DNA from 2 places in the Thermovenabulum gondwanense genome. Region 1 is predicted to be linked to the other one. Evidence: a T-box and tRNA genes for the amino acid it is inferred to sense, from the RefSeq annotation. Region 1 holds a T-box; the other holds one or more tRNA genes.

Evidence for each region. A T-box is a leader RNA that pairs with one kind of tRNA and senses whether it is charged. The one in region 1 lies ahead of metG (methionine--tRNA ligase), so its partner is inferred to be a tRNA-Met.
Region 2: it encodes a tRNA-Met, which carries the amino acid that the T-box ahead of metG (methionine--tRNA ligase) is inferred to sense. The anticodon was not compared.

The regions. Positions count from the first base shown of each region.
Region 1 is NZ_LOHZ01000022.1:49,099-55,068, forward strand. It holds gene ATZ99_RS02795 (AbrB/MazE/SpoVT family DNA-binding domain-containing protein) at 38-286, opposite strand; gene ATZ99_RS02800 (DNA double-strand break repair nuclease NurA) at 404-1,363, shown strand; gene ATZ99_RS02805 (ATP-binding protein) at 1,385-3,220, shown strand; T-box leader at 3,261-3,466, shown strand; gene metG (methionine--tRNA ligase) at 3,523-5,448, shown strand; gene ATZ99_RS02815 (TatD family hydrolase) at 5,462-5,970, shown strand, end outside.
Region 2 is NZ_LOHZ01000013.1:6,943-12,912, reverse strand. It holds gene rplJ (50S ribosomal protein L10) at 22-540, shown strand; gene rplL (50S ribosomal protein L7/L12) at 623-1,000, shown strand; gene ATZ99_RS00165 (methyl-accepting chemotaxis protein) at 1,215-2,051, shown strand; gene ATZ99_RS00160 (flavodoxin family protein) at 2,194-2,670, shown strand; tRNA gene ATZ99_RS00155 (tRNA-Met) at 2,743-2,819, shown strand; tRNA gene ATZ99_RS00150 (tRNA-Met) at 2,831-2,907, shown strand; tRNA gene ATZ99_RS00145 (tRNA-Glu) at 2,913-2,987, shown strand; gene ATZ99_RS00140 (SpoIIE family protein phosphatase) at 3,200-5,509, shown strand; gene tilS (tRNA lysidine(34) synthetase TilS) at 5,528-5,970, shown strand, end outside.

The DNA.
Region 1 (5,970 bases):
AAAAGGCAGGTAGTTTTCCTTCCTGCCAGAATTTTTCTTAAGGGTTAGTGATTTCGCTTATACATTTTTTGCAAATATTTTTTCCCTTGAAATTTACCACTTCTTCAGCGTCAGCGTTTCCGCAAAAGATGCAGCCGGGTTCATATTTTCTTAAAATTATTTTGTCGCCATCCACATATATTTCAAGAGGGTCTTTTTCGGAAATGTTTAATACCCTCCTCAATTCTATAGGGATGACTACTCTTCCCAGCTCGTCAACTTTTCGGACGACCCCCGTCGATTTCACAAATTTCGCCCCCTTTCGACAAATTTTTCTTAACAAGAAGATACCATTTATGTAAAAAAAAGTCAATATTTGTTTATTTTTACACAAGGTTTAAGGCAGTTTAGAAAGGATGACACCATGGAAAGGATAAGCGAGGATTTTAAGGAAAAAATCAAAAAAACCGCCGAAATGCTGAAAAACAGGGGATTAAAAAAGCCCGGTGGGGAAGCTGTTAGAAAGCTCATAAAAGATAATCATGTGGGAGAATTTTTAAAGGCAGAAAGGCTTGGGGAAAAGGATTTGGACAAAATTAAATTGGAAGGCGGGATAGCCGGAGTTGATGGCTCAATAAATAGTATCGGGGGTGTTTATCCTTATATAATTTTTATAAAAAGGGCTCTCGGCATTTCTTCTGAGAAAAGCCGGGAGGAAATTGAGCTTTCGGAAGTGGATTCCCCTTTGCTTATGGAGGAACAAATTAAAGAAGAAGATTACAGGGCATTGCAGAAAAAACGGCTTGCCGAGCTGGAAGCGGAGGCGGCAAGGCAGGTTTTAACAAAGTTTCGCCCGAAGGTGCTTTTTTTGGATGGGTCCTTAGTCAGGTTTAAAATCGAAGCAAAAAGTTGTTTTGATCAAATAAAGGATATAGCGTTAAAAAACGATGTCGTAATAGCAGGGCTGGTAGAGGGTATTTCAACCTCTGTAATCAGCGGATCTATTAATAAGGGGCTTCCTCTGGAATTCAGGTATGCTGCGGACTGGGAAATATTAATGGGAGCGATGGATGAGGGTGAATACTTAGAAATAAAATCCGGACTTTTTAAAGAAGGTTTCAGGACGCTTTTTATGAGGAGCTCTAATGATCCAAAACCGATAGGAGTGGATATTCTGGAAGAACAAAAGGATTATACCCGCTTTATAGCCAACCTTGTTTACACTTTGACTCCCGAAAACGGCAGAGGAATCCCCCTCTGGATGGATATCGTGGATAAAAAGGTAAAAATTACCGATTCTTTTATGGAGGCTGTGATTAATGGTTTTTTAGGAGAGGATTTTCTTGAAATCATTACACCTAAGAGGGAAAAGAGAAATCCTTAGTTAAGAAGGGAGAAGGAAAAAATGAACGTGGTGGGTCTTACAACCTCCCATGAGGTTTATATAGCTTCAAAGGAGCGAAAGTTCAGAATAAATGAATTAATACTTATTGAGGATCCCAATCAAGGCCCGGTAATAGGTGAGGTATCGGAAACCTTTTCTTATAACAGGTACATCCCTTTTTCTTTGAATCACGATTTTTTTGATGTTAAGGTAGTGGAATCCTTAAAAAGGCTGGGTTACAGCATAGATGAAGAAGAAATAAATGTGGCAAAGGTTAAGTTAATGACCGAAACCACTTATCCCATTGTAACAGGCTCTAAGGCAAGGATACCCGACTTTCTTGAGGTTAAAGATATACTTGTAAGGGGAAGTAAGGAGGATGGCCTTGTCATAGGCGAAATAAAACATACCGAGGAAACAGCACAAACAATGGAAGAAGAGTTAAAGGGACTATTTTATATATTGAACAAAGGAAAAACTGAAAAAACAAAAAGCGTGCCTTTTATATTAGACCTCAGGTCCTTTCAGCAATATCCCCATATCGGCATTTTCGGGGGTTCCGGCTCGGGAAAATCCTTTGGTATGAGGGTAATAATGGAAGAATTGATGAAAAAAGGAATCCCTTCTATCATACTGGATCCCCATTACGAAATGGATTTTTCCACCTCTTCAGATATCGGGGAAAGGCCGGATTTTAGCGATTGCTACCAGAAATTCCAGATCGGTGAGGACATTGGTGTAGAATTTTCGGCATTGACCACAAGAGACCTCCTGGATCTTTTATCCGCCGTTAAACCTTTGACGGAGGCGATGTCCAGTGCTATAGAAATCCTCTTTAAAAGGGGAGATAGCTACGCCAGTTTTTCCTCAAGGGTTGAAGATCTATGCGAAGCTTTAGAGATGGGCAAGGCAAAGCTGGATAAAATGCTCGCATTGGAAGGAATAAAAGAAATCGAAAAAGAAAAATACAGGCGCTTAAGGGAGCTGGTAGAAGAGTATTCCAATATTCCCCTTCCCTCCGTTCAGGGTATTTCCTGGAGGTTGAAAAGACTTTATTACTCGGGGATTTTCAGCCATGATATAAACCCGGTAATAAGAGCGTTAAAGTCTGGTAAACTTTCGGTAATACAGGGACCCATTTGGCTTTTACAGGTGTTTGCAACTTACATTCTTTCAAGTTTGTACAGAAAAAGAAGGGATTACAAGGATGGAGAACTAAGAGGAGAAAAAAACTTTGAATATTTTCCGCCCTTTGTCGTCGCCACGGATGAAGCCCATAATTTTGCCCCCAAAGGTTATGATGCCCCCAGCAAGGGCATAATAAAAGAAATAGCGCAGGAAGGGAGAAAATACGGGGTATTCCTGGTATTAGCCACACAAAGGCCTACCCTTTTAGATGAAACCGTTACCGCTCAGCTAAATACCAAAATAATATTCAGGACGGTAAGGGGCAATGACATAAGCACCTTGATGGAGGAGACGGATTTGAGCTCCGAGGAAGCAAAAAGGCTTCCCTATCTTCCCTCAGGGGATGCCTTTGTCTCCACTCCGCTATTCGGCAGGACGATCGCAATAAGGGTAAGGTATCCTTACTCCATGAGCCCTCATTTGAAAAATCCGTTTGACGAGCTAATAGAAAAAAACACTCAGGAGCTGGAAGAATATTATGAACTAATTAAAAAGGAATTGCCAATATATGAATCAAATCTTTTGAGGGTTGCGAAAAATATAAGTTCACAAAATTCAAAGGTTGTAATGGAAGTTAATGCTTTAAAAAATCTTTTAGAAGAAATGGTTAAAAAGGGGAAAATAAAAAAAGAGATATCTCCCCTCGGCTGTTTCTACACTGAAGCTTGACAGGGTGCGGAAAAACTGGTATATAATAGATAAACTCCATAAGACTTCAATGAAGGGTTGAGTAGGCAAAAATAAAGGCCAAAGAGAGCCGGGTGAGGTGAAAGCCGGTGCCTGCTTTTTGCCGAACATGGACCCGGAGAAACCTTTGCCGAAGTATTTTCAGGTAAAGGCGGGTAAAAGCCCGATAAAGCTAAAAGGCCGAAAAGGCGAATTAGGGTGGTACCGCGGGTTACCCTCGCCCCTTTGTGGATGGGCGGGGGTTTTTTAATTTTAAGATTTATGAAGGAAAAGGAGGGCAATCAATGGAAGGAAAAACTTTTTATATTACAACTCCAATATACTATCCCAGCGATAAACTCCACATAGGTCATTCCTATACAACTGTTGCAGCCGATGCTATGGCCCGCTTTAAAAGGCTAACCGGCCACGATGTTTTCTTTTTAACGGGAACCGACGAACACGGTCAAAAGATCCAGAGGAAAGCCCAGGAGAAAGGAAAGACTCCAAAGGAATACGTGGATGAAATAGTAGATTGGATAAAAGAATTATGGAAGATACTTGACATTTCTTATGATCATTTCATAAGAACTACCGATGATTACCACGTGAAAGGCGTTCAGGAAATTTTTAGAAGGCTTTACGAAAAGGGAGATATTTATAAGGGCGAATACGAAGGATGGTACTGCACACCCTGCGAATCCTTTTTTACCGAAAGGGAACTGGTGGAAGGCAGGTGCCCAGATTGCGGCAGGGATGTGGAGCTGGTAAAGGAGGAGGCTTACTTTTTCAGGCTGTCAAAATATCGGGATAAATTAATTGATTACATTGAGAAAAATCCCGATTTTATACAACCCCCATCCAGGAAGAATGAAATGTTAAATAACTTTTTAAAGCCGGGACTGGAGGACCTTTGCGTATCACGAACAAGCTTTGATTGGGGGATTCCCGTTACCTTTGACGAAGGGCATGTGGTTTACGTGTGGATCGATGCCCTTTCCAATTACATCACGGCTCTTGGATATCCTTTTAATAATGAGCTTTTTAATAAATACTGGCCGGCGGATGTACACCTGGTTGGGAAGGAAATAGTAAGGTTCCATACCATTATTTGGCCTGCTATGCTTATGGCTTTGGACCTTCCCCTTCCCAGGAGGGTTTTCGGCCATGGATGGCTTATTCTGGAAGGCGGCAAGATGTCAAAATCCAAGGGTAACGTGGTAGATCCAAGAATGCTGGTGGACCTTTACGGTGTGGATGCAATCAGATACTTTTTATTGAGGGAAATTCCTTTTGGAGCTGATGGCAATTTTTCCAACGATGCCCTTGTCGATAGAATAAATTACGACCTTGCCAACGATTTGGGGAATTTGCTTTCCCGGACCGTAACAATGCTGGAAAAGTACTGTGAAGGCAGAATACCTGCCTTCGGGGAGTTCACAAAAGAAGATAAAGAGCTCATAGCTATGGCAAAATCCCTTCCGCAAAAAATAGAATCCTTGATGGATTCCTTCGAGTTTTCCGAAGCCTTAAAAGAGATCTGGCAGTTCATTGGCAGGGCGAACAAATATATTGACGAAACGGCACCCTGGGTTCTTGCAAAGGAAGAAGGAAAAAGAGAAAGGCTCCATACCGTTCTTTACAACCTTGCCGAATCCCTGAGGGTGATTTCCATCCACATATCGCCTTTTATGCCCAATACGCCCGGTAAAATCAGAAAGCAGCTGGGGATTCCCGGGGATATTTGCACCTGGGAAGCGGCAAAAGAGTGGGGATTGCTGTCACCGGGAGCAAAGATAGGACAAAAAGAGATTATTTTCCCGAGAATCGAAAAGAATACGGAAAACGATAAAAAAACAAAAGAAGAAGAAACCAGAGCAAAGGGAAATCAAAACCTGGAAGGATTGAATTTAATTACAATAGAAGATTTTGGGAAGGTGGAGCTGCGGGTGGCAGAAGTGATTGAAGCGGAAAAAATACAGGGTGCGGATAAGCTTTTAAAACTCCAGGTTAAAATAGGAGAAGAAAAGAGGCAGATAGTAGCGGGGATAGCAAAATTTTACTCACCCGAAGAACTCATAGGCAAAAAAATAGTAGTTGTAGCAAATTTGAAACCTGCAAAACTGAAGGGAGTGGAATCCCAGGGGATGTTACTTGCGGCTTCCATTGATGATAAACTCTCAATAATTACTGTAGAAAGGGATGTACCGTCAGGAGCGAAAGTAAAATAAGGGGCTGATGGTTTTGTACTTGGATGTTCACGCTCATATAGACGATGAGGCTTTTAACAATGATAGATATGAATTAATCGAAAAAATAAAAAGAGAAGGGGTTTTCTTCATTAACGCCGGGGTTGACGTAGAATCCAGTGCCTTGTCGGTTGAGCTTTCAAAAAACGAAAACGTATATGCAGCCGTGGGGGTTCACCCCCACGAAGCTGCAAAAACCAATAAAGGCTTTATTGATGAGCTGAAAAGATTTTCAAAAAATTCAAAGGTAGTAGCCATCGGCGAGGTAGGGCTGGATTACCACTACAATTTTTCTCCTAAACAAAAGCAGTTAGGGGTTTTCAAAGAACAGCTTTATTTAGCGGGTGAGCTCAATCTTCCGGTGGTGGTACACGACAGGGAGGCGCATGAGGATGTGTTAAAGCTGCTGGAAGAAGTGGGAACCCAAAAGGTCATGCTCCATTGTTTTTCAGGGGACCTTTATATGGCAGAAGAGGCCTTAAAAAAAGGGTATTATTTCTCCTT
Region 2 (5,970 bases), on a different contig from region 1:
AAACTGCGGGGAGGTGAAAAAGTGCTGACTAAGGAGCAAAAGGTACAGGAAGTAGAGGAATTGAAAAAGAAATTTTCCGAAGCAAAGTCAGCTATTTTGGCAGACTACAAGGGACTGAATGTAGCCGAAGTCACAGAACTAAGAAGAAGGCTTCGGGAGCAGGGCGTAGAGTTCAAGGTGGTAAAAAACACCCTTGCCAAAATCGCCACGAAGGATATGCCCTTCAATATCGATGAATATTTGGAAGGCCCTACGGCAATAGCTTTTAGCTATAAGGACCCGGTGGCAGCAGCCAAGCTTTTGACAGAATTTGCAAAGGACCATAAGAATCTTGAATTAAAAGCTGCGGTAGTAGAAGGAAAAGCAGGCGGCAAGGATATTGTAGAAAAGCTTGCCAAAATGCCTCCTCGAGAAGAGTTGCTTGCAAAAGCTGTGGGAGCTATACAATCACCGCTCTTTGGTATCGTATGGGTATTGCAGGCACCTCTCAGAGACCTGGTATATACCTTACAGGCTATTCAAGAAAAGAAAGCCTCATGATGGCATTAAAAAAATTGCCTTGAAGAAAAGTTTAATTTAAAATAATAAAATTAATGGAAAAAATTAAGGAGGAGTATGTAAAATGACAAAAGAGGAAATCATTCAAGCTATTGAGAATATGACCGTTATTGAATTGGCAGAGCTCGTAAAGGCTTTACAGGACAAATTTGGTGTTACAGCAGCTGCACCGGTAGCTGTAGCTGCAGCCCCTGCAGCCGGTGCTCCGGCAGCTGAAGCTGCACCCGAACAGACAGAATTTGATGTAATCCTTGCAAATCCCGGTGCAGAAAAGATCAAGGTTATCAAAGTAGTAAGGGAGCTTACAGGTCTTGGACTAAAAGAAGCAAAAGATCTCGTAGATGGAGCTCCGAAACCGGTAAAGGAAAAGGTCAGCAAGGAAGAAGCCGAACAAATAAAAGCAAAGCTTGTAGAAGTGGGCGCAACCGTAGAAATAAAGTAAAAGTTATAAAAGAATATATTATGACAAAAAAGAGGATGAATTTTTCATCCTCTTTTTTGCTTAGGAAAATACCTGCCGGCTTGTACTTCTAAAATTAACAAAAGTTAACAAATTAAGACAAAAATAAATTAAAACAAAATAAAAATATGTTATAATATATAAAAAATGACATTCCAAAATAATAATAAAAGTATTGCAAAAAAGGAGGCAAAAAATGCAAACGCAAATTGAAAAGAAATCCCTTCTGGATACTTTAATAGAGGTAACCCCCATTTTTCTGAACCTATTTCCCTTTGATTGCAATATATCGATAACGGATACCGAATGTTTTCTGGCAAATTATTCTAAAGGAGAATTCAGGCTCGACCAGCAAAAAGGCAAAAAGATTCCCGAAAATAGCCGTTTATGGAAGGTTATCGAAACAGGAGAAATTCAAAAATATATTTTACCCAAGGAAGTCTACGGTGTGCCTTTTAAATCAATTTCTGTACCTGTAAAGGATGAAACGGGCAAAGTTATAGGCTGCATAGCCCTTGGGATGAGCCTTAAAAACCAGGAAAGGCTGGAACAGGCAATTAAAACTTTATCCGGCACCAGCGAGGAAGTTGTTGCATCGGCAGAAGAGCTGGCTGCTTCTGCCCGGGAGCTTTCCAAGTGCATGGAAATTGTAGATTCAATGAAAAAAGAGATGGAAGAACAGATAAACAAAACCGAAGAGATTTTAAATTTTATAAAAAACATTGCCATGAATTCGAACATACTGGGAATAAATGCTGCCATTGAAGCTGCCCGGGCGGGAAAAGAGGGATTGGGTTTTAACATTATAGCGGATGAGATAAGAAAAATGTCAAGAAGCAGTGCGGATTCAGTAAAAAATATAGAAAAAATTACCGAAGAGATAAAACAAAAAATGTCCAAAATAAGTAATGAGATTCAAAAAACCTTTGAACTTGCAAAAAATCAGGCCTTTACTTCTGAAGAAATTACAGCCGCCATAGAAGAATTGAACAAATTGATAACAGACCTGGAAAGCATATCTAAAATTGTATAAATTTAAATTTATAATTTCTTTGTATCAACAATTTAAATACGATTTAAAGGCTGTTTACCCTGCTTCATATTGGATGCTCTTCAATTTATCCCTCAATATCAATAATTATTTTTAAATTGATAAGGCAAAGAAGGGGTATAAAATGGGAAAAGGTACAATTGTTTATTTTTCCCTTGACGGAAACACCGAATTTGTTGCGGGATTAATTCATAAGATTACGGGATTTGATTTAATAAAAATTATACCTGTAAAGGAGTTCAAATATAAGGGATTTTTAAAGTTTTTTTTAGGTGGAAAAATGTCCGTGTTTGGAGAAACGCCAGAAATACAGGATTTTGAGAAGGACATAAAAAGTTACGATACAATTATAATCGGAACTCCGGTTTGGGCCTGCAGGCCGAATCCTTATGTAAATACATTTGTATCAAAATATGATTTAAAAGGGAAAAAAGTGGCTATATTTGCATGTTGTGCCGGCTACCCGAACAAGACATTTGATATTTTAAAAGAAAAGATAAAGGGGGATGTCCTTTCTACCATTTCTTTCAGAAATGCTTTGAAGAATAAAAATTCAGGGATTGAAGAAAAAATTAGAGAATGGATAAAACAAATGGCTTAGATAAGAGGCGATAAAAAATCTTGACATAAACCGCATCGTACTATAAAATATATATTGCATTTTGGTTTTCGACGCGGGGTGGAGCAGTCCGGTAGCTCGTCGGGCTCATAACCCGAAGGTCGCTGGTTCAAATCCGGCCCCCGCAACCAAAAGAATACATGGCGGCGTAGCTCAGTTGGCTAGAGCATGCGGTTCATACCCGCAGTGTCCGGGGTTCAAATCCCTGCGCCGCTACCAAATGTGGCCCTGTGGTCAAGTGGTCAAGACACCGCTCTTTCAAGGCGGTAACAGGGGTTCGACTCCCCTCAGGGTCACCATTTTTATTTTATGCAAATTACTGGCGAAAGCTAATTAAATATGTTTAAAAAAAGTATAACCCTTTGGGTAAATAAAAGTCGCATTTTGCGACTTTTATTTTTTTATAATGCATAATGTCAATAAAATTTACTTATTTACGGGTAAATTGTGACAATTTTTATTAACCCATAAATTTATAATTATACCTACCACAATATGGGGGTGGGTATATATGATAAACAAAAAGGTCTTTCCTCCGAAAGAAATGGAATTGAAAAAAAGTAATATTTCTTTACGGGAATTAATGTTAATTTTAATTGGTTTTATAATGGGACATGCTTCCTTGTTTAATATTTATCCCTTTGGATTGCCTTTTATATCTTCGATTATCCTAAAGGATAAAAACAAAGCGTATTTGATTCTGCCCGTTTTTATTGGAACTTTTACGGGGGTTAAAAATGTAAATTTTTTATGGAAATACGGCTTAGCCTATATAATTTTCACCCTATTAATTTTAACTTTTAAAAAAGAGATAAATATAAAAAAATGGCTTCTACCTTTTTTGTGCTCCGCTTCCATTATTATGGGAGGACTTTTGTCTTTCCTCTGGGTGGCTCCATCTTATTATGATATAATCCTGTTGATACTGGAAACACTTTTATCGTACATAAGTGTTATCATTTTGAGCGAAGGGCTAACCTTTTTTTACACCCTGGAAAGAGGAAATGTGGAAAAACTGATTGCCCTTACCATAATTTCTGGATCGATTTTAAAACTCATAGGGAATACCGTATTTTTTGGGGTTTCCATTAAAAACTTAATAATTTCGGCAATAATTGTTTTTTCAGCATTTGCGCGGGGGACAGGCGAAGTCTTTGGATATGGGGTTATACTGAGCTTGCTGGCCTACCCTTCTTCTTTATTGCCCTGGGCATTAACTTTTTACAGTATTGCCGGCTGTTTTGCTTCTTTTTTAAAGAAGTACGGTAAAATTGGGGTACTTGCTGGTTTCTTAATAGGATATGGCATTTATCACTATTACATTGGGCTAAGAAGTGTAAATTTCTTAAATTATCAGTCCTTAATACTCATTCTTATCGCCACTTTTTTAATTCCGGAAGCCGTAATAAAAAAACTGGAAAATACTTTGTCACTAAACGAAGAAAGTTCGGGTGATATCAATATATTAAAAGATATGATTAATACCCAAATGATAGAGCTGGCGAATACCCTGGAGGAAATGGGCAAAATATATAAATATCCTATCAGGGATGGGAATTTAAATCCCTTAGAGGATTCCATTTTAAAAATAAAAAACAGGATATGCAGGGATTGTGCTCTTTTTAAAGCTTGCTGGGATAGAGATTATAAATCAACCATAGCCGATATATTTAAGCTTTATACCGCCAAAGAAGTTTTTCTTGACGGGGACTTACCCAGACTTTTTAAAGTTCGCTGCGGAAAACTGGAAGAAATTTATAGATTTATTAAAATGGATAAAGAAAAAAACGAGCTAAAAAAAGTCCTTGATGCGATGGTAAGGGAAATCTCGGATATTTCCTTTGAAAAGGTTAAACATTTTGCATCCTGTCTCAAAATGTTGGCAAAAAAAGGTATCGATGAGAATAGATATGCTGAAGATTTGAAGGAGGAGCTGTCAAAAGAAGGTATTAATGTGGAAAATATAATAATAGCTGATGAGGGGAAAGGATACAGTTACTATATAATTAAACGGCCCTGCATGGGGAATAGAACCTGTGAGGTAAAAATAATGCCTTTTTTTGAAAACGCATTTATCAAGGGGGCAGATATGTTAAAAGTGGATTGCCCTTTAAGGAGCGGAAAAGAAAAATGCAGAATAAAAATAGTGCCCAGAAGCTTTCTTTCCGTGGCAGTGGGTTATGTAAATATTCCCAAGGAGGGCGCTTCTTTTTCGGGTGATAGTGCTACCTTTTTCGAGACTGTAGGAGGACAATATTATATGGCTTTAAGTGATGGTATGGGCGTGGGGGAAAAGGCCAGGAACCACAGCGAAAAAACCCTTTTAATTTTTGAAAACCTTATTGAATCCGGCTACGGCCTGGAAGATGCCATCAGGATTTTAAACAGTGCAATGCAGGTGTACGGCTCAGGGGGAGATAGCTTTAGTACCCTGGACATTACTTTTATAGATTTATCTTCGGGTATGGCGGAATTTGTTAAAGCCGGAGCGGTGAGCAGCTTCATCAAGAGGAAGGATAAAGTAGAATCGCTAAGGGGCAGTGCCCTTCCTATAGGTGTTATGGATGGGATAAACCCGGTAAGGATTAGGAAAAAACTTATGCCTCAGGATATGGTTATTATGGTAACCGATGGAGTTATGGATTCTATTAAGAGCGAGGGGGACAAGGAAGAAAAATTCATAAAAATAATCGAGAGCATTAAAACCACCAATCCCCAGGAATTTGCCGAAAAAATATTAAAAAAGGTTTTAGAAGGTTCTGAAGAAAAGAGGGACGATATGGCAATTTTAGTAGGGCTTGTATGGGAGAGAAAAAATTGATAATATTTTTTTGAAAATATGATTTTGAGGGGGAAAATAGGTATTAAAGAGAAATTTTTAGAAACCATAAAAAAATACGATATGATTCGAACAAAAGATAAAATAATTATAGGCCTTTCGGGGGGGCCGGACTCCGTATGCCTTTTAGACCTCTTTTGTTCAATACGGGAAGAATTCCAATTGGAAGTTTTTGCTGCCCATCTAAACCATTGTTTTCGCGGCAGGGAGTCTGATGAGGATGAGGAATTTGCAAAAGCTTTGTGCGAAAAATACAATGTAAAATTTTTTTCTAAAAGGGTAAACGTGCCGGAAATTATAGAAAAAACCGGCTTATCTCCCGAGGATGCGGCAAGAAGGGTCAGGTATGATTTTTTATTTGAAATCAAGGAAAAATTAAATGCGGATAAAATAGCAGTAGGACACAATATGAATGACCATGAAGAGACAGTTCTAATGAATAT